Regions from separate parts of the Sagittula sp. P11 genome, predicted to be linked through region 3. Evidence: riboswitches for the same ligand, from Rfam matches in the RefSeq annotation. Region 3 holds a riboswitch; each other region holds the start of a gene.

Region 1 (4,398 bases), 1.2 Mb from region 3:
CTATTCCTCCATGGCGGGCGCGCTCTACGACCGTTCGGACGCGCTGGTGCAGAGCCTGATCGCGCTGCTGGCGGTGTTCCTGTTCAAGGTGCTGGTCCTGCCGCTGCTGATCCTCGCGGGGGCGTGGATCGGTCTGAGGGCGCTCGACGGGCGGTGACTTGCCATTCCGGGCGGGTCGGTTAGGTGTCTGGGATCATCCAAGCGAAGGGGAGGCCGCAGCATGGCATTCAGGGTTTACCTGTCGGGCGAGATCCACACCGACTGGCGCGACCGCATCCGCGACGGCGCGGCGGGTCTGGGCATCGATTTCGACGGTCCGGTGACGGATCACGGCAACAGCGACGATTGCGGGGTGGCGATCCTCGGGGCGGAGGACGACAAGTTCTGGCACGACCACAAGGGCGCCAAGCTGAACGCGATCCGCACCCGCAAGGGCATCGCGGAGGCCGACGTGGTCGTGGTGCGCTTCGGCGAGAAGTACAAGCAGTGGAACGCGGCCTTCGACGCGGGCTATGCCGCGGCGCTGGGCAAGTCGCTGATCATCCTGCAGCCGGAAGAGCATGACCACGCCCTGAAGGAGGTCGACGCCGCGGCGCTGGCCGTCGCCCGCACGCCGGAGCAGGTGGTGCAGCTTCTCGCCTACGTCATCACCGGCACGCTGCCGGGCTGACGGGGGGGGCGGCGCGGAGCCCCGCCCTACGTGAGGGCGCGACCGGGCCTGCTGTGGGCGCATCGGCCGGTGCACCCGTTGTGTGGCCAGGCGCAAGGCGGCGCACAGCCCCGCCGCCCTGCATGGGGGTGGCCGGAACTCGGCGCCATGCATCGGCCGGACAGGCCGGTGCGTACCCTCCACGCAGCGCGACACCCCGTGGCGCGGGGCTTTGCGCCGCGTCCCTCGCGCGTCAGCCCTCGCGCGCGGGGGTATTCATGCCGCGCTGCACCGCCGGGCGTTCGTAGAAGCGTTTGACGTAGGCCACGCAGTTGGGGTGATCCTCCCAGCCCACCACGTCGCGCGCGCCGTAGAACTCGAGCGCGTTCAGCCACGGGCAGAGCGCGATGTCGGCCACGGAATACGGTCCGGCGATCCAGTCCCGGCCCTCCAGCGCCCCTTCGACCACACCCAGAAGCCGCCGCGCCTCGTTCACGTAACGGGTGCGCGGAAGGGGGTCCTTCACGTCCTTCCCCGCGAACTTCCAGAAGAAACCAAGCTGCCCGAACATCGGGCCGACGCCGCCCATCTGGAACATCAGCCACTGGGTGATCTTGTGCCGCTCCGTCGCGGTGTCGCCCAGGAGCATCCCGGCCTTTTCGGCGAGGTAAAGCAGGATGGCACCGGATTCGAACAGCTCCAGCGGCGCGCCGTCGGGGCCGTTCGGGTCGATGATCGCGGGGATCTTGTTGTTCGGGTTGAGCGCGAGGAACTCCGGGCTCTTCACGTCCTTGTCCGCCAGGGTGATCTTGTGGACCTCGTAGGGCAGGCCGGTTTCCTCCAGCATGATCGAGGCCTTCACGCCGTTGGGCGTCGGGAAGGAATAAAGCTGGATGCGGTCGGGGTGCGTCGCGGGCCAGCGGCGCGAGATCGGATGGTCGGCAAGAGCGGTCATGAAGCGTGTCCCGGTTGATGAAGATCGTCCGGGCGACCCTAGCCCGGCATTTCCCGCTTTCCCAGCCGATCCGCCGTGACATAATCCGGTTTGTGAGAAAACACCCCGCAGGACATGCGAAAACGCATGCCGGCGCTCTGACGGAATGGGACAATGATTAAGGAATTCAAGGACTTCATCGCCAAGGGCAATGTCATGGACATGGCCGTGGGCATCATCATCGGCGCGGCCTTCACGGCCATCGTGCAGTCGCTGGTGGGCGATATCATCAACCCGATCATCGCGCTGTTCACCGGCGGCATCGATTTTTCGGGCTGGTTCTACGCGCTCGACGGCAACGAATACGCCTCGCTCACCGCGGCAACGGAGGCAGGCGCCCCGGTCTTTGCCATCGGCAAGTTCATCATGGCGGTCATCAACTTCTTCATCATCGCCTTCGTGGTCTTCATGCTTGTGAAGATGGTCAACCGCGCCAAGGCCGCCGCCATCCGCGAACGCGAGGAAGGCCAGCCGGCAGAGGCCACGCCCTCCGGCCCCACCGAGCTCGACGTGCTGCTGGAGATCCGCGACGCGCTGAAGCGCTGACGGCCAAGGCCGGGGCACTTGCGCGAGGGGGCGGGATTTGCGATCCCCTCCGGGTCAGGTGCCCCCGCCCGTGGGGGAGAATCGGGAAGCCGGGGAAGAACCGGCGCGGGCCCGCCGCTGTGACGGGGACGGGAAGGACACAAGGCCACTGGGCGCCGCGCAGGCGTTCGGGAAGGCGTCCCTTCCGGAGGATCCGAAGCCAGAAGACCGGCCTGACGGCATGGCGGCCCCGCCTGGAGAGCGGGGGCGCGCAGGCCTTCGGGAGGTGTCCCCATGACAGGAGCGGTGGAAAGCCGATCCCCTGCGCCGGTTGCGGCGCGCGTGTTTTCGGATGAGGAGCGGCAGGCGCTCTACGACGTGATCGCCCACAGGCGGGACGTGCGGAACGAGTTCCTGCCCGACCCGGTGGACGAGGATGTGCTGCGGCGCATCTTGGGCGCGGCCCATGCCGCGCCCTCGGTCGGGCTGTCGCAGCCCTGGGACTTCATCCTGCTGCGCGATCCGGCGCGCCGCGCGCAGGTGCGGGCCGCGTTCACCCGCGCCAACGAGGCCGCGCAGGCGATGTTCCCGCCGGAGAAGCGGTCGGCCTATGCCGCGCTGAAGCTGGAAGGCATCGAGAAGGCGCCCCTGAACATCTGCGTCACCTGCGACCGCACCCGCGGCGGGCCGGTGGTGCTGGGACGCACCCATCAGCCGGAGACGGATCTCTATTCGACGGTCTGCGCCGTGCAGAACCTGTGGCTGGCGGCGCGGGCCGAAGGCATCGGCATAGGCTGGGTCAGCATCTTCGACGAGGCCGACCTGCGCCCGATCCTCGGCCTGCCCGCGCACGTCCGTGTGGTGGCATACCTCTGCATGGGCCACGTGAAGGAGCTGTTCGACGGCCCGGAACTGGAGGCGCGCGGCTGGGCGCGGGCGCGGACGCTCGACGCGCATATCCGCGAGGAGGGCTGGTAAGGCCCTGCGCCGCCACGGCCGCCAAAACCCGCCACCGCGGGCCCTGCACACCGGGCCAATCACGCTTTGCAAACGACCGGTGCCCTTGCTTCTTTGCTTCCGAAATACTCCGGAGGGGTTCGGGGAGGCAGAGCCTCCCCGACGGGTCGCCGTGCGCAGCACGGCGAAACCGCTCAGGCCGCCAGCGCCGCCGCGGGCGTGATCGCATCCAGGCCCAGGGCCTCGCCCACCGGCGCGTTGGTGATCCGGCCGGCGTGCACGTTCAGGCCGGCGGCCAGGTGCGGGTCGTCGGCACAGGCCTTGCGCCAGCCCTTGTCTGCCAGCGCCAGCATGAAGGGCAGCGTCGCGTTGCCGAGCGCCAGCGTCGAGGTGCGCGCCACGGCGCCCGGCATGTTCGCCACGCAGTAGTGCACGATGCCGTCCACCTCGTAGATCGGGTCCTGGTGGGTGGTGGCCTTCGAGGTCTCGAAGCAGCCGCCCTGGTCGATGGCCACGTCGACGATCACCGCGCCGGGTTTCATTGTCGAAAGCTGCGCACGGCTGACCAGTTTCGGCGCGGCGGCACCGGGGATCAGCACGGCGCCGATGACCATGTCGGCCTCGGCCACCAGCTCGGCGGTGTTCCCGGCAGAGGCGTAGCGCGTCCGGAAGACCGCGCCGAAGACGTCGTCGAGGTAGCGCATCCGCGACAGCGACCGGTCGAGCACGGTGACCTCCGCGCCCATGCCTGCGGCAACCCGCGCCGCGTGGGTGCCGACGACGCCGCCGCCGATCACCGCCACCCTGGCGGGGCCGACGCCCGGGACGCCGCCCATCAACACGCCGCGGCCGCCGTTGGCCTTCTGCAGCGACCATGCGCCGACCTGCGGCGCCAGACGGCCCGCGACCTCGGACATGGGCGCCAGCAAGGGCAGGCCGCCCCGCGCGTCGGTCACGGTCTCATAGGCGATGCAGGTCGCGCCGGAGGCGATCAGGTCGCGGGTCTGCTCCGGATCGGGGGCGAGGTGGAGGTAAGTGAACAGCACCTGGCCCTCGCGCAGCATGGCGCGTTCGGGGGCCTGCGGCTCCTTCACCTTGACGATCATGTCGGCGGTGGCAAAGACCTCGGCCGCGGTGTCGGCCAGCGCAGCGCCGGCGGCGGTGTAATCCTCATCGGTGAAACCGGCGCCGAGGCCCGCGCCTTTCTGGACGATCACCGAATGGCCGTGCGCCACCGCTTCCTGTGCGGCGTTGGGCGTCAGGCCGACGCGGA
Region 2 (4,398 bases), 1.1 Mb from region 3:
TTCCAGCGTGCCGTGGGCGCCGATGTGGATCAGCGCGTCGGACTGCTGTTGCAGCCAGAGGTAGAAGGCGACGTAGCCGTGACAGGGCGTGCGCGAGAGGTCGTGATAGTCGTCGTCGCGGGTTTCCGGCGTGCCGCGTTCGGGCTGGAGCGCCACGGTCGCGCGGCCGCAGCGGAGGGCGGCGAAGCGGAAGGCGCCGTCCCGGACCAGCGTGTCGGTGTCGGGGGCGCCCCATGCGGTATGGAGGTCGTCGCGCAGGGTGGCGGGCAGTCTGGCGAGGGCCGTTTCGTACTCCGCCAGCGGCCAGCTTTCGGTACGGGCCAGAAGGGCTGCGGGCAGGTCGGCGGGGGCGCCCGTCACGTCGTGGCCCGCGTCGCGCAGGTCGTCGAGGATCGCGCGGGCGGAGGCCAGCGCATCGAGGCCCACGGCGTGGCCGATGTTCCAGTCCTTGCCCGGGTAGGTCGAGAGGATCAGCGCGGGACGGCGCTCGGCCGGGGTACGGCGGGCCAGGGACAGGCGCGCCACCACCCGGTCGGCGAGGGCCGCGATGCCTTCGGCATGGGCGGCATGGGCGGCGCGGGCGAACTGCAGGTCGGGGTCGCGCGCGCCGGCTTCCTTGAAGGAGACGGGTTCGCCCAGGATGGTGCCGTCGACCTCCGGCAGGACCACGTGCATGGCGAGATCGGCGGGCGAGACGCCGCGGTCGGCCTCTGCCCAGGCCTTGCGGTCGGAGGTGGCCAGCACGCACTGGAAGACCGGCACGTCGGCGGCATCGAGCGGCGAGGTGCCGTCCGCGCCCTTGCCGGAGAAGGCGGTGGCGTTGACGATGGCCGCCGGGGCCAGCGCCGCGATCTGGCGGCGCAGCCAGCCCGCCGCCTCCGGCGCCTTCAGCGAGGGGACGAAGAAGGCGGTGACGGCAAAGCCGCGTGCGGCGAACTCCTCGTAAAGCGCTCGGATCGGTGCGAGGTCGGCGGAGACGAGGTAGGAGCGGTAGAAGACCACCGCCAGCGGCGTCTTGTCCGGCTCCCGCGTCAGCACCGGGCAGGTCACGCCGTGTTCGGGCGTCCAGGCGCCCAGCGGCGGCAGCCCCTTGGCGCCGCGCACCGGCCCGGCATAGAGGCCCGCCGCCAGCGCCAGTTGCGCCAGCGCGGCCTGCGCCGCCACGGTGCCCCCCGCGTCGCAGAGATGCGCCAGCCGCCGCAGCGTGGACACCGGCAGCGTCGACATCTCGTCGAGCCGCCTGTCCTCGCGCCCGTCGGCGGGCAACACGGCCAGCGCGATGCCCTTCTGCTGCGCCAGCGCCAAGACCTGCTGCAAGCCGTAGGACCAGTAGGGCACGCCGCCGATCAGCCGGATCAGGATGCCCTTCGCGCCCTCCAGCGTCTGCTCGACATAGGTGTCGACCGACAGCGGATGCCTGAGGGCTGCAAGGTTGGCGAGGCGGAGCGTGGGCATCCGCCCCTCCGGTCCGCCGCCGCGCCGCCAGCCTTCGGCGAAGGCGCCGAGGTCGCTGTCGGAGAACGACAGGACGACGAGGTCCGCCGGGCTCTGGCCCAGGTCCTGCGGCGTCTCGCTCTCGTCGAGGCCGTGGCTTTCGCGGAAGATGACGTGCATCGGCGGTTCCCGGGGAAGGCGGCGCAGAGCCCCGCCCTACTTCATGTCACTCTGCGGCGACCGGCGTGGCGCCGAGGACCGACCGGATGGCGTCGGGACGGATGTCGTCGTGTTCCGCGATGACCACGACACGGCTGACGCGCGCCTCGTCCGGCTTCCACGGGCGGTCGTACTGGTGACGCACGCGCGCCCCCACCGCCTGCACCAGAAGCCGCATGGGCTTGCCCTTCACGGCGGCGTAGCCCTTCACCCGCAGGATGTTCTGTTCCTTCGCGAGCCGTTCGATGGCGACGACGAGCTGCGCCGGGGTGTCCTGTTCCGGCAGTTCCACCACGATCGATTCGAAGTCGTCGTGTTCGTGGTCGTCATGATCGTCGTGATGCGAGGGGCGTGCGTCCATGTCGTCCTCGGCCGCGGCCTCGAGCCCGAGGATCACGCGCGGGTCCACCACGCCCTCGGCGACCTCGACCACCGGCAGCGGGCGCGGCGCCTCGGCGGCGATGATCGCCTTGGCCTTCGCCACGCCTTCGGGACCGGCGAGGTCGGGCTTGGTCAGGAGGATGATGTCGGCGCAGGAGATCTGATCCTCGAAGACCTCGCTCAGCGGCGTTTCGTGGTCGATGCTGTCGTCGGCCAGACGCTGCGCGTCGACGCGCGCCACGTCGGGGGCGAAGCGGCCTGCCGCCACCGCCTCTGCGTCGGCCAGGGCGATCACGCCGTCGACGGTGATCTTCGAACGGATGTCCGGCCAGTCGAAGGCCTTCAGCAGCGGCTTCGGCAGGGCGAGGCCCGAGGTCTCGATCAGGATGTGGTCGGGGCGCGGATCGAGCGCCATCAGCGCCTCGATGGTCGGGATGAAGTCATCGGCCACGGTGCAGCAGATGCAGCCGTTGGCCAGTTCCATGATGTTCTCGGCAGGGCAGTCGGGGATGGCGCACGACTTCAGGATCTCTCCGTCGACGCCCACGTCGCCGAATTCGTTGACCACCACGGCCAGGCGACGGCCGCCGGGGTTCTGCATCAGGTGACGCACCAGCGTGGTCTTGCCGGAGCCGAGGAAGCCGGTGATCACGGTGACGGGGAGTTTGGCTAGATCGGTCATTCAGTCGGCCTCCAGTGGGGTGTTCGGGGTCAGGGGCGGGATGCGCGCCACGCAGTTGCGCTTGAAGTGTTCGGGCCGCTCGCGCCACGGGATCAGCCCGTCGCCGGTCGCGTGATAGCGCGCCGCGCCGTCGAGCAGCATGTCCGGATGCGACACCTCGTCGACATTCCCGAACACATAGGTCCAGCGGTCGCCGCCGCGCAGGGCGACGGTGCAGCCCGCGTCGCAGTTCTGCAGGCATTCGACGGGGGTCAGGCGCAGGCCCGCGGGCAAGGGCCGGGCGGCCAGCGCGTCGTAGAGCGCCTGGCCGGGCCGGCGGTCGTCGGCGGGGATCTCCTGCCCCCGGCGGCACTTCACGCAGACCAGAAGTTCGGCTTCCGATGACATGGCGACCTCGCGCGTCTCATGGGGGGACCTTGAGCGGGGCACGGGCCATGACAGGCCCTCTCCCGACCCCGGATCACCCCGTCCGGTTTCGTTCCTCCGCCCCTTCCACGGCGCGGCCACTGGCAGGTCTCCCGGCTTGCGGAACTGGGCGGCAGGGGGTCCCTGTCTGCCCAACGGCACCCGGCCTTCCCGGCGATCTCGCCAGTGGCTTCGGGCCCTTTCCGGTCACGGTCGCGGGGGCGGCTGCGCCTGACCCCGACGCGGGGCTGCGCATTCCCTTTTCACCTGCTAGACACAGGCACCAGCACCCCGGCTGATGCGCCGGACGCCCGGCAATGTCAAGGAGAGCCCGCGCCATGAGCGAAGACGAGAACGCCCGCCACACCGAAAAGATGAAGAAGATCAAGGCGGCCCGCGACCGGATGATGGCGACCAAGACGGAGGAGAAGGGCCTGATCATCGTTCACACCGGCACCGGCAAGGGCAAGTCGTCCTCCGGATTCGGGATGATCATGCGCTGCATCGCCCACGGCATGCCCTGCGCGGTGGTGCAGTTCATCAAGGGCGCCTGGCCCACGGGCGAAGGCACGTTCCTGCGCGAACGCTTCGCGGCGGAATGCCGGTTCTTCGTGTCGGGCGAGGGTTTCACCTGGGAGACGCAGGACCGCGAGCGCGACATCGCGGCGGCGCAGAACGGCTGGGAGATCGCCAAGGCGCAGATTCTCGACCCGGAGGTGCAGTTCGTGCTGCTCGACGAGATCAACATCGCGCTGCGCTACGACTACCTCGACATCGACGAGGTGGTGGGGTTCCTGCTGGAGCAGAAGCCGCCGATGACCCACGTCTGCCTGACCGGGCGCAACGCCAAGCCCGAACTGATCGAGGCGGCGGACCTCGTCACCGACATGACGCTGGTCAAGCACCCGTTCCGCGAGGGGGTGAAGGCGCAGAAGGGTGTCGAGTTCTGAGCCTGCGGGATCCGGGTTTCGGCGCGCCTGCGGCGCCCCGACCCGCTGGGGGTTCCCCCCAGACCCCCAAGGTATTTTCGCCAAGATGAAGGAAAGGCTTTCTTAACCGGAATCGCGGAGGCTCGCCGGGCGGTACAGGGAGAGGTCCCGATGACCGCCCAAGGTGAAGGCACCGCGTCTCCCCCTTCCCGGAAGGCCCGAGGCGCGGTGCCCGACCCTCTCCTTCATCTTGGCGAAAATACCTCCGCCGGAGGCGTCCTGACGAGGCCGCATGCGTCATATGGCTGGCAAGGGCGCGGCATTTGCCAGAGGCGCGGGGCGGGATGG
Region 3 (4,398 bases):
GAGGAAGGCGGCGGAGACGACAAGCGCCGCCAGCAGCGCAGCCAACGATGACAGCGCCACGACCACGACGCCGAAGACGCAGGCGCCCAGGATGCGGGTGCGCGGGTCGAGCTGGTTCACCGCGGTCAGGCCCGGTGCCCCGGTATCGGCCAGCGTCTTCTGCGCCTGTGTCAGCACGTGACCCATGGATCAGACCGCCATCTTGCGTCGGGCCGCGATGTAGAATCCCAGGCCGAACAGGCCGAGGATGTAGCCCAGCCCGCCAAGGATGGCCTGCAGGTCGTTCTTCTCCTTGTAGGCGGCGATTTCGCGGCGCAGGGGACGGATCTCGTCCCGGACGGCTTCGGCGATGACGTCACGCTCCTCTGCCGTCAGCCCGGCGACTGCGGCCGGGTTGGTTGCGTCGGTGGTCGCGGCGGGCGGCGGGGTCTCGATCACCGGCTTGCCGAGGATGGCGGCCACGTCTTCGGCGGGCAGGGTGGTCATCGCCACGTGCCCGGCGCCCAGATCGGCGCGGAAGCGATGCTCGACTGGTTCTTTCGGGGTGAAGACGAAGAAGCCATCGGCATCGGTGACCGCGCGTCCCAGTTCGGTACCGTCGGGGGCGGTGACGATCACCTCCTCGCCGACGGCCATTTCGCCGTTGGAGAAGCCGATCTCGCCCTCGATGGCGGACCCGGAGGGAAAGACGGCGGCGATGACCTTGTGGGCCTGGGCGGGCAGGGGCAGCGTCAGGAGCGCGGCGGCAAGGGCAAGGCGTTTCATGTTGTGCCTCGCTGCAGCGCAAAGAACAGGTCCGGCTTGACCTTGCGGCCCAGCAGGACGGCAAATCCGGTCAACAGCCCCTCGATGATCATCACCGGGATATGGGCGACGAACACCAGCTTGGCCGCCGGGATGAAGGCGTCGCCCGACAGCGCGAGGGAAAAGCCCACGAAACCGGTTGTTGCGGCGATGCAGAAGGTGCCGCCGACCGCGCCCCAGATGGCGCCCGTCACAGGCGTCCCGCACGAGATGAGCCGCCCGAAAAGGATGCCCGCCAGCACCGCCGGCAGCGCGATGTTCAGCGTGTTGACCCCGAGCACGGTGAGCCCCCCGAACCCGAAGAACACCGCCTGAAGCAGCAGCCCCACGAAGAGCGCCGGAAAGGCGGCCCAGCCGAGCACGAGCCCGGCAAGACCGTTCATGATGAGATGAACCGAGGACGGGCCGATGGGCACATGCACCAGCGATGCCACGAAGAAACTGGCCGACAGGACACCGGCGGCGGGGATGCGTTCCATGGTCAGCGACCGCAGGCCGTAGGCGATGCCGCCCGCCGCCAGCACGGCCCCGCCGATCACGACCGGGTTGGAAAGGGCTCCGTCCACGATGTGCATGGCGTCACTCCAGTTCCCAGGCGCGGATCCAGATCACGGCGTCCTGGCTGAGTTCCTTGCCCTCGTGCTCGGTCACCGGGCCCACGCCGAGTGCGGCAAAGCCCCAGTGTCCGGCCCTCGGGATGCCGAAGGTGAAGTACCCGTTGTCGTCGGACAACACGACGACGGCGCCGCCGGGCGGCGGGCTGACCACCGGATCGGTGGCGCGCGCTTGGTTCATGTCAGGCTCGGCCGCCATGAACTCGACCTCGATCTCGGCACCGGCGACGGGCTGGCCTTCGGACATGACCCGTCCGGTGAAGGTGGAGCCGGCCAGCACGTTGTAGGGCTTGTTCAGCGGCAGGATCTCGGCCGGGAGACCGACCGGATTCATCCAGTCGGTGGGCAGTTCGCTGCGGTTGAGGAAGGCCTTGGTGTACTGCTGGATGTACTTGTCTTCGGATTCCTCGAAATAGGGCTGCGGGACGGTCACGAGCACGTAGTCGCCCGACCGCTTGACCGGGACGCTTCCCAGAAAGGCCGGCGCCTCGTTCTCGGACCCGGTGAAAGCGGTCGGTTCGAGCCTGTCCAGAAGATCGGTGCGCTTGCCGTGATGCACCATGAAGAATTCCTTGGGCGTCTCCATCTCCATCACGTAGCCGTTGGAGAAGGGGTGCCAGAAGATCAGCTTGACCGGCACGTCGCCGGGGCGGTCGATGATGGTGTCCGATGTATATTCGAGAAGGAAATGCGCCTGTGTCATCGCCGGAAGCGCGATGCACGCCGCAAGGGCACTCAACGTGCGTTTCATGAAGTCGTCCCTGTCCACTGCGCCACACCCGGCGCGCGTCGTTTCTGGACGCTGGGAACGCTCGACCCCATCCGCGCGGCGGAATGACCCGCCGCCGCACAAGGCCAGACGCGCACCCCGGCGTCCGGTGGAAAGCGCCTCTTCCATGGGCGCCAGTCCGGCAGGTCTCCTGGCTCGCGGGTCATCGCATCTGGACTGGCCTTCCCGGATTTCTCCAGTGGCATATCAGCCCTGCTTGCCGCTTACAGTTGCGGGGGCAGCTGCAGGGTAGGCACTGGCGTGCCGCACTGCATTCCCTCTTTCCTCCGGGGCGTGAAAACCCCGGAACCGGACGTGCGATTTCCTTGCCAGAAAAGCGCGCGCCCGGTCAATTGCTATTTTTTGAGGGGTCGGGGACCGGCCTGAGACAGGCGCGGTCCCCCGTGAAACGCGATGGGCGGGTGGGCGTCAGGCGTCTTCCGGCGCCACGGCTGCAAAGCTCAGCGCATGACCGCCCAGGTCGCGGAAGGCGCGCTGGCGGCAGGTCAGCACGATGATCTGGAGGTCGCCCGCCTGGCGATGCAGCGCGTCGAACATCCGTTCGATCCGGTCGTCGTCGGTGAAGACCAGCGCGTCGTCGAGGATCACCGGCGCGGTGCGCCCGGCGTGGGACAACATGCGCGCAAAGGCCAGCCGGACCAGAAGGGCCACCTGTTCCTGCGTGCCGCCGGAGAGGATGTCGACCGGCTCGCTCTGGCCATCGCGGAGCAGCGCGTCCGGCAGCAGGGATTCCTCGCCCCAGGTCAGTTCCGCGTCCGGCCACAGCAGGTGGAGGAGCGGTTTCAGCTCGTGGGCGATGGGGGCGAAATAGCGGTCCCGGGCCTCGTTCCGGGCTGTTTCCAGCGCCTGTTCGAGCCGCCGCAGCACCGCCACCTCGTGTTCGATCCGGGCCAGCGCTTCGCGTGCCGACGTCAGCTTTTCGGTCGTCTCGGCCAGCCTCTCCTCGACCGCGTCCCCGGCGGACCGGCCGATGCGCTCTTCGAGCCGGGCGAGGAGCAGCTTCAGTCGGGCGGTTTCATCGCGCGCGCGGGTTTCCACGGATTCCGCGCGCGTGAGTGCGGCGCGCGCATTGGCGGGATCGGGCGCATCCTTGGCCTTGGCGGCATGTGCGGCCTGCTCTTGGGCCAGTGCCGCCTCCAGCACCGCCAGTTCGGAGGCCAGTTCTTCTTCCGTGGCGCCACCGGTCCGCGCAACGGCGTCTTCGGCCCGCGTCAGGCGGTCCTGCAACGAGGTCAGGGCGGTGTCGGCGCGCAGCACCTCCGCCCGGGCGTCCGCCAACCGCTCCGTTGCGGTGTCGAGCGCGCTGCGGGCGATGTCCCTTGCCTCTCTCGCGGCGGCGAGGTCTGCCTCCGCCTGCGCCAGATCGGGCAGGTCTTCGCCCTCCACAGGGATGGGGATCCGGGCGAGCGCGGCGCAGAGCTGTTCGATGCCCTCCGGCGCGAGGCTCTGCAGCACGGCCTTTGCCTCGGCGTGCTGCCGTTCCGCTTCGTTCCGGGCGGCGGCGGCATCTCGCGCGTCCTCTAGCGTCTCGGCACCGGCGGTTGCGAGTGCTGTGCGCAGGGCCTTGGCCGCGGCGTCTACGGTCCCCGCGTCGTGCCCGGTGTCGCCCGGTCGGATCTCCAAGTGACCGACACCGGCGATGTCGAGGCGGGCGGTCCGGGCGAGGGGGACCGTCTGTCCGCCGGGCAGAGCAGCGTCGCCGAAACGGATCGCTCCCTCGGACCCTGCCGTGTAATGGGCGATGATCTGCGTGGCCGTGGCGTCGCGGGCGGCGATGGCGGCGGCATGGGCGTTGGCCAGCGTCTCGATCCGGCGCAGCGCCGTGGCGTCGGGTCCGTTGCGGGCGGCGCCAGCCGCCGTCTCCATCCGGCGGCGCATCTCCTCCGCCTGCGCGATGCGGTTTTCCAGTTCGTTGCGGCGTTCGGCGCCGTCGCGCGCGGCCTGTGCCCGTTGCGCGGCGTTGCGGGTGGCCTCTGCTTTCGACAGGGCAGCCTCTGCGGCGTCGAACGTCTTTTGCGCGGCATCGCGCGTCGCCTGCGCCTTGTCCCGCGTGGCGGCGGCCGCCAGTTTTTCGGTGCCGGTGGCCTCGACCTGGCGCGCGGCCTCGGCCCGTTCGGTCTGCGCGGCGCGGAGGGAGGCGAGTTTGCCCCGGGCCGCCTCCCCCGTCAGGCGGGCCATGTCGACCCTGCG
Region 4 (4,398 bases), on a different replicon from region 3:
GCGGAAAGCCTTCTTGTCCCGGCATTCGGAGGTGAAGAGCCCGCCGGGCCTGTTCACATGCGGATCGTCATACATCTCGGCAGGACGGGAAACCGGGGCGAACAGCAGGTCGTTGGCCTCCATCACCTGCACCATCTCGTCGAAGGGCCGTGCAACGATCACCGCCGCAATCTGCGGCATGGTCCAGTCACGCGCTCTGATCTGGTCGGGGCGGGTCTTCAGACGGTCATCCGCGAGCAAGTGCTCCAGCCCGAGCCCGATGCACAGTTTCTCCCACTGCCCGTCCGTCGCCGCGCCCACGAATATCTGCCGCCCGTCCGCCGTTTCGAACAGGTCGTAGATCGGCCAGGAGAACACCCGCTCGGGCATCGGCGGGCTTTCCTCGCCTTCGATGTCGAACTGCACCATATGCTGTGCCACCAGCAGAAGGCAGTTCTCGAACAGGCCCGAGCGGATTGCCGCCCCCTGCCCGGTCTTGCCGCGCTGGATAAGCTCGCCCAGCACGCCATAGGCTGCAAACAGCCCGCCCATGATGTCATTGGCAGAAGACCCGATGCGCAACGGACGCCGCTTTGGCCCGGTCAGGTACGCCATACCGGTCATCATCTGCACCACCTCGTCCATGGCTGCGCGGTGTTCGTAGCGACCCTTCAGAAAGCCCTTGCAGGAGGCGACGACAAGCGCGGGATGGCTTTGCCGCAGCTGGTCCGGCGCGAGCCCCATCTTCGCCAGGGTCTCGTCTCGGAAATTCTCGACAAAGACGTCCGCGGTCTCCTGCAGCGCGCGCAGCGTTGCGAGGTCATCTGCATCCTTGACGTCCAGCACAACGGATCTCTTGCCGCGACCACGCCAGTCCCGGGCATCGACATTAGGCGCAGACAGACCGGATCGTCATGGGCAGGTTGGCGGACATGGCGTTCAAGGCCTGCCAGTTCTCGTCGCAGCGCTGCCCGCGCGCGAAGCATGGGTTCGGTTGCCGCTACCAGCATCGGATTACCTGCCGCCAGTTCGCGTATACGATGTTCGAATAGGCCACGGGATATAGTGCCAACCTTGAAGCCAAAGTTCCGCAGTAGCCCGCGCAGGGACATTTCAAGCGTGATGAACCCTTGCTGCACCGCCTTGCGAGCGGTGAGCACAGCGCGAACCTCTTGTGCGGAGACTGATTTGCAGTGAACCGGTCGGAACCAGCCGAGGTGCGGCAGGCGTGCGATCCCTTCGGCATCCCGGCGGTCCGTCTTGATCGGCATGGCCTTCAAGGCGCCTTTCACCTGCCGGGTTTCCATCAGCACGACAGGGAGTTCAGCCGCGGACAACCCGCGATGCAGCCATTGCGACAGGGGGCCAGCTCCGAGCCCGATAGCCGCAGCTTCCCCGTCCTGATCGCCGATCCAGAGCAACAGCGCCTCGGGCTCGCTGGACACCTCCGCCTCCCTCACGATCTTCCCATGCTCGCTGATCACGCAAATTGCGGTCTTCTCAAGCGACACATCCAGCCCAATTCACAGCTTCATCCCGCAGTCCTCCATGTGGATCCGATACGGGAATGGCGCCAGCTTGCCCTCGATCTTGCAACGATAACGGGCGGGTCACGGACGCAGGCCCCGTTACGGCATCTCATAGGAGGTAGATGGCAGCAGCGGCGAGAGCGATGGCGGCAATGGCGGATCGCGTGAACTGCCGGAATGGGCCTGCAGCGACAGCGCACCTGAGGTGACCTTTGGCCTGCCCTTGCCGCACCGCCGCAGGTCCGCTCCGAGCCCATTTTCCCTTTTCGACGCACTCGCCAACCTCGGCTTCGGCGATTGTGTTCGTGCCGCCGCGCACTTGCTGTGCATCGGGAACTATGCCAGAGATTGCGGCGTCGGTTTCCTTCGGGAATTGAAAGGGAATCCGTTCCGGCTTCGGCCGGCAAACGGAACTGCCCCCGCAACTGTAGGCGGTGAGTGCCTCTCGATGCGCCACTGGGTTCGTCCCGGGAAGGCGAGAGACGCTGTGACCCGTCAGTCAGGAGACCTGCCGACATGAACGAAACCACGACCGGACGGGGTGTGCCGAGGCGGGAAACATGACGTGGCCGCCGGGCCGCATTCCGTTTCGCGTCTTTCCCCTGATGGTCCTATCTGACGGGACGGATCGGATGAGACAGACCTTGATGACGGCTGCGCTGTTGGCCAGCGCTGCCACGGCGCTGAACGCGCAGCAAACGGACTACCCCCTGACACTGACGAACTGCGGGCTCGATGTGTCGTTCGACGCCGCACCGGACACCGTGGTGACGATAGGGCAGTCCGCGACAGAGATCCTCTATTCGCTCGGCCTCGCGCCGAAGGTCTCGGGCACCTCGGTCTGGTTCAACCCTGTCTTGCCGGAGTTCGCGGAGGTCAACGAGGCGATCGAGCGGCTGGCCGACAACGACCCCAGCTTCGAGAGCGTGGTCGCGAAGAAGCCCGGGCTGGTCGCCGTGCAATACGAATGGCACGTGGGCGAGAGCGGCAACGTCGGCACACGGGAGATGTTCCACGACATCGGCATCCCGACCTACATCCTGCCCGCCGATTGCGACACCAAGGACAATTCCACCGGCGGCGATGGCACACGCGTCGGCGCCTTTGAGACGGCCTCGATCTACAAGGGCATTCGGGAGCTGGCGGAGATATTCGACGTGCGCAGCGCGGGCGCAACCCTCGTCTCGGACCTTCAGGCGACCGAAGAGCGCGCCATTGCCCGCGCGGAAGGGCTAGACCTGCCCGAGGACCTGTCGGCCGTGTTCTGGTTCTCCTCCGCCGACGTCGAAATGGACCCCTATGTCGCCGGACGCCTCGGCGCGCCGGGTTACATGATGTCCAAGCTCGGGATCGAGAATGTCATCGAGTCCGATGAGGAATGGCCGACTGTGGGATGGGAGAGAATCGCCCGGGCCGACCCGGACGTGATTGTCATCGCCTACATGGACCGCCGTCGCTTTCCCGCCGACGACATCGAGAAGAAGCTGGAGTTCCTGCGCACCGATCCTGTCGCAAGCCAGATGACGGCCGTGCGCGAGGACCGGATCGTGCAGATGGATGCACACGCCATGAGCGCGACGATGCGGTCGATCTACGGGCTGGAAACGCTCTCCGAAGCCCTTTCGAAGATGTCCTTCGAATGACCATGGCGGCCACACCCGCGCGCATCACGGTGCGGCACGGGCTCTGGCTCGCGCCTCTTCTGCTCGGGGCCACCATCCTTGCAGGTACGGCAATCGGCGAGACCAGTCTGCCCTTTGCCGTGGTGTGCCGGACGCTGGCCAACCATCTGTGGGGCGCGGGCTATCCCGTGGACGGGATCGAGGCGGGCATCATCTGGAGTTACCGCCTCCCGCGGGCCATCGTGGCCGCCTGCTGCGGGGCTGGCCTCGCCCTGACCGGCGTCGTTCTTCAGGCGCTGCTGCGCAATCCTCTGGCCGATCCCTACCTCATGGGCTTGTCGGCGGGCGCCTCGACGGGGGCGGTCCTCGTGTCGGTCGCGGGCATCGGAGGCGGGGCGATCTCGATGTCGCTCGGTGCGTTGTCCGGAGCGCTTGTCGCCTTCGGATGCGTCGTGGCCCTGGCCCACGCGGTGAACGGGAGCGCGGGTGGCGGGCGCGGGACCCAGGCGGCGGCCGCAATCATCCTCGCCGGGATCGCCGGCTCGCAGATGTTCAACGCTCTGACCGCCTTCACCATCGCCCGCTCCGCCAATGCCGAGCAGGCCCGCGGCATCATGTTTTGGCTCATGGGCAATCTGTCGGGCATCCGCTGGGATGACGTCGGGGCCTGCACGGCCGTCTCCCTCGGGGGTGTCGCGCTATGTCTTTGGCACCGGCGTGGGCTTGACGCCTTCACGTTCGGTGCGGACGGGGCCGCGTCCATCGGGATCAACGTGCCTGCCTTGCGCGGCAGTCTCATCACCGTCACCGCCATCATGGTGGGGGTACTCGTTTCCAAAGTGGGCGCGATCGGCTTCGTTGGCCTTGTCGTGCCGCATGCCATGCGCTTTCTCGTCGGCACGCGCCACGACAGGCTGGTCCCCGCCTCAGCGCTGGCGGGCGCGGTGTTCCTTGTCGCGGCAGATGTCATCAGCCGCATCATCGTTCCGGGGCAGGTCCTGCCCATCGGCGTCGTGACTGCGCTGGTCGGCGCTCCGGCCTTTGCGCTGATCCTCATACGGGGAGCGCGGCGATGAGGATAGAGGTGCAGCGCATGTCGACCCGCGTGCACCGCACGCCCCTGCTTGAGGACATCTCGGTTTGCGTCGAGCCCGGGGAACTCGTCGGTTTCATCGGCCCCAACGGCTCTGGAAAATCCACGCTCATGCGTTGCCTCGCGGGACTTCGGCGTCCCACAACGGGCCGCGTACTGGCGGAAAACGAGGAGC

What was found. Region 3 has a riboswitch for cobalamin ahead of CDO87_RS20755 (DUF4198 domain-containing protein). Riboswitches for the same ligand answer to the same signal wherever they lie in the genome.
Region 1: linked by a shared signal. The riboswitch ahead of bluB (5,6-dimethylbenzimidazole synthase) and the one ahead of CDO87_RS20755 (DUF4198 domain-containing protein) in region 3 are both predicted to bind cobalamin.
Region 2: linked by a shared signal. The riboswitch ahead of CDO87_RS15420 (DUF1636 domain-containing protein) and the one ahead of CDO87_RS20755 (DUF4198 domain-containing protein) in region 3 are both predicted to bind cobalamin.
Region 4: linked by a shared signal. The riboswitch ahead of CDO87_RS23470 (ABC transporter substrate-binding protein) and the one ahead of CDO87_RS20755 (DUF4198 domain-containing protein) in region 3 are both predicted to bind cobalamin.

Annotation. Positions count from the first base shown of each region.
Region 1 is NZ_CP021913.1:856,848-861,245, reverse strand. It holds gene CDO87_RS26965 (hypothetical protein) at 1-157, shown strand, start outside; gene CDO87_RS04190 (YtoQ family protein) at 221-670, shown strand; gene CDO87_RS04185 (glutathione S-transferase family protein) at 903-1,604, opposite strand; gene mscL (large conductance mechanosensitive channel protein MscL) at 1,758-2,189, shown strand; cobalamin riboswitch at 2,229-2,420, shown strand; gene bluB (5,6-dimethylbenzimidazole synthase) at 2,463-3,146, shown strand; gene ald (alanine dehydrogenase) at 3,320-4,398, opposite strand, start outside.
Region 2 is NZ_CP021913.1:3,178,220-3,182,617, reverse strand. It holds gene cobN (cobaltochelatase subunit CobN) at 1-1,614, opposite strand, end outside; gene cobW (cobalamin biosynthesis protein CobW) at 1,661-2,716, opposite strand; gene CDO87_RS15420 (DUF1636 domain-containing protein) at 2,717-3,103, opposite strand; cobalamin riboswitch at 3,207-3,424, opposite strand; gene cobO (cob(I)yrinic acid a,c-diamide adenosyltransferase) at 3,460-4,071, shown strand.
Region 3 is NZ_CP021913.1:4,306,992-4,311,389, forward strand. It holds gene cbiQ (cobalt ECF transporter T component CbiQ) at 1-186, opposite strand, end outside; gene CDO87_RS20745 (cobalt ABC transporter permease) at 190-765, opposite strand; gene cbiM (cobalt transporter CbiM) at 762-1,379, opposite strand; gene CDO87_RS20755 (DUF4198 domain-containing protein) at 1,384-2,169, opposite strand; cobalamin riboswitch at 2,311-2,516, opposite strand; gene CDO87_RS20760 (AAA family ATPase) at 2,617-4,398, opposite strand, start outside.
Region 4 is NZ_CP021914.1:310,252-314,649, forward strand. It holds gene CDO87_RS23460 (CaiB/BaiF CoA-transferase family protein) at 1-825, opposite strand, end outside; partial or broken gene CDO87_RS27340 (transposase) at 1,125-1,490, opposite strand; cobalamin riboswitch at 1,849-2,039, shown strand; gene CDO87_RS23470 (ABC transporter substrate-binding protein) at 2,141-3,151, shown strand; gene CDO87_RS23475 (FecCD family ABC transporter permease) at 3,154-4,206, shown strand; gene CDO87_RS23480 (ABC transporter ATP-binding protein) at 4,203-4,398, shown strand, end outside.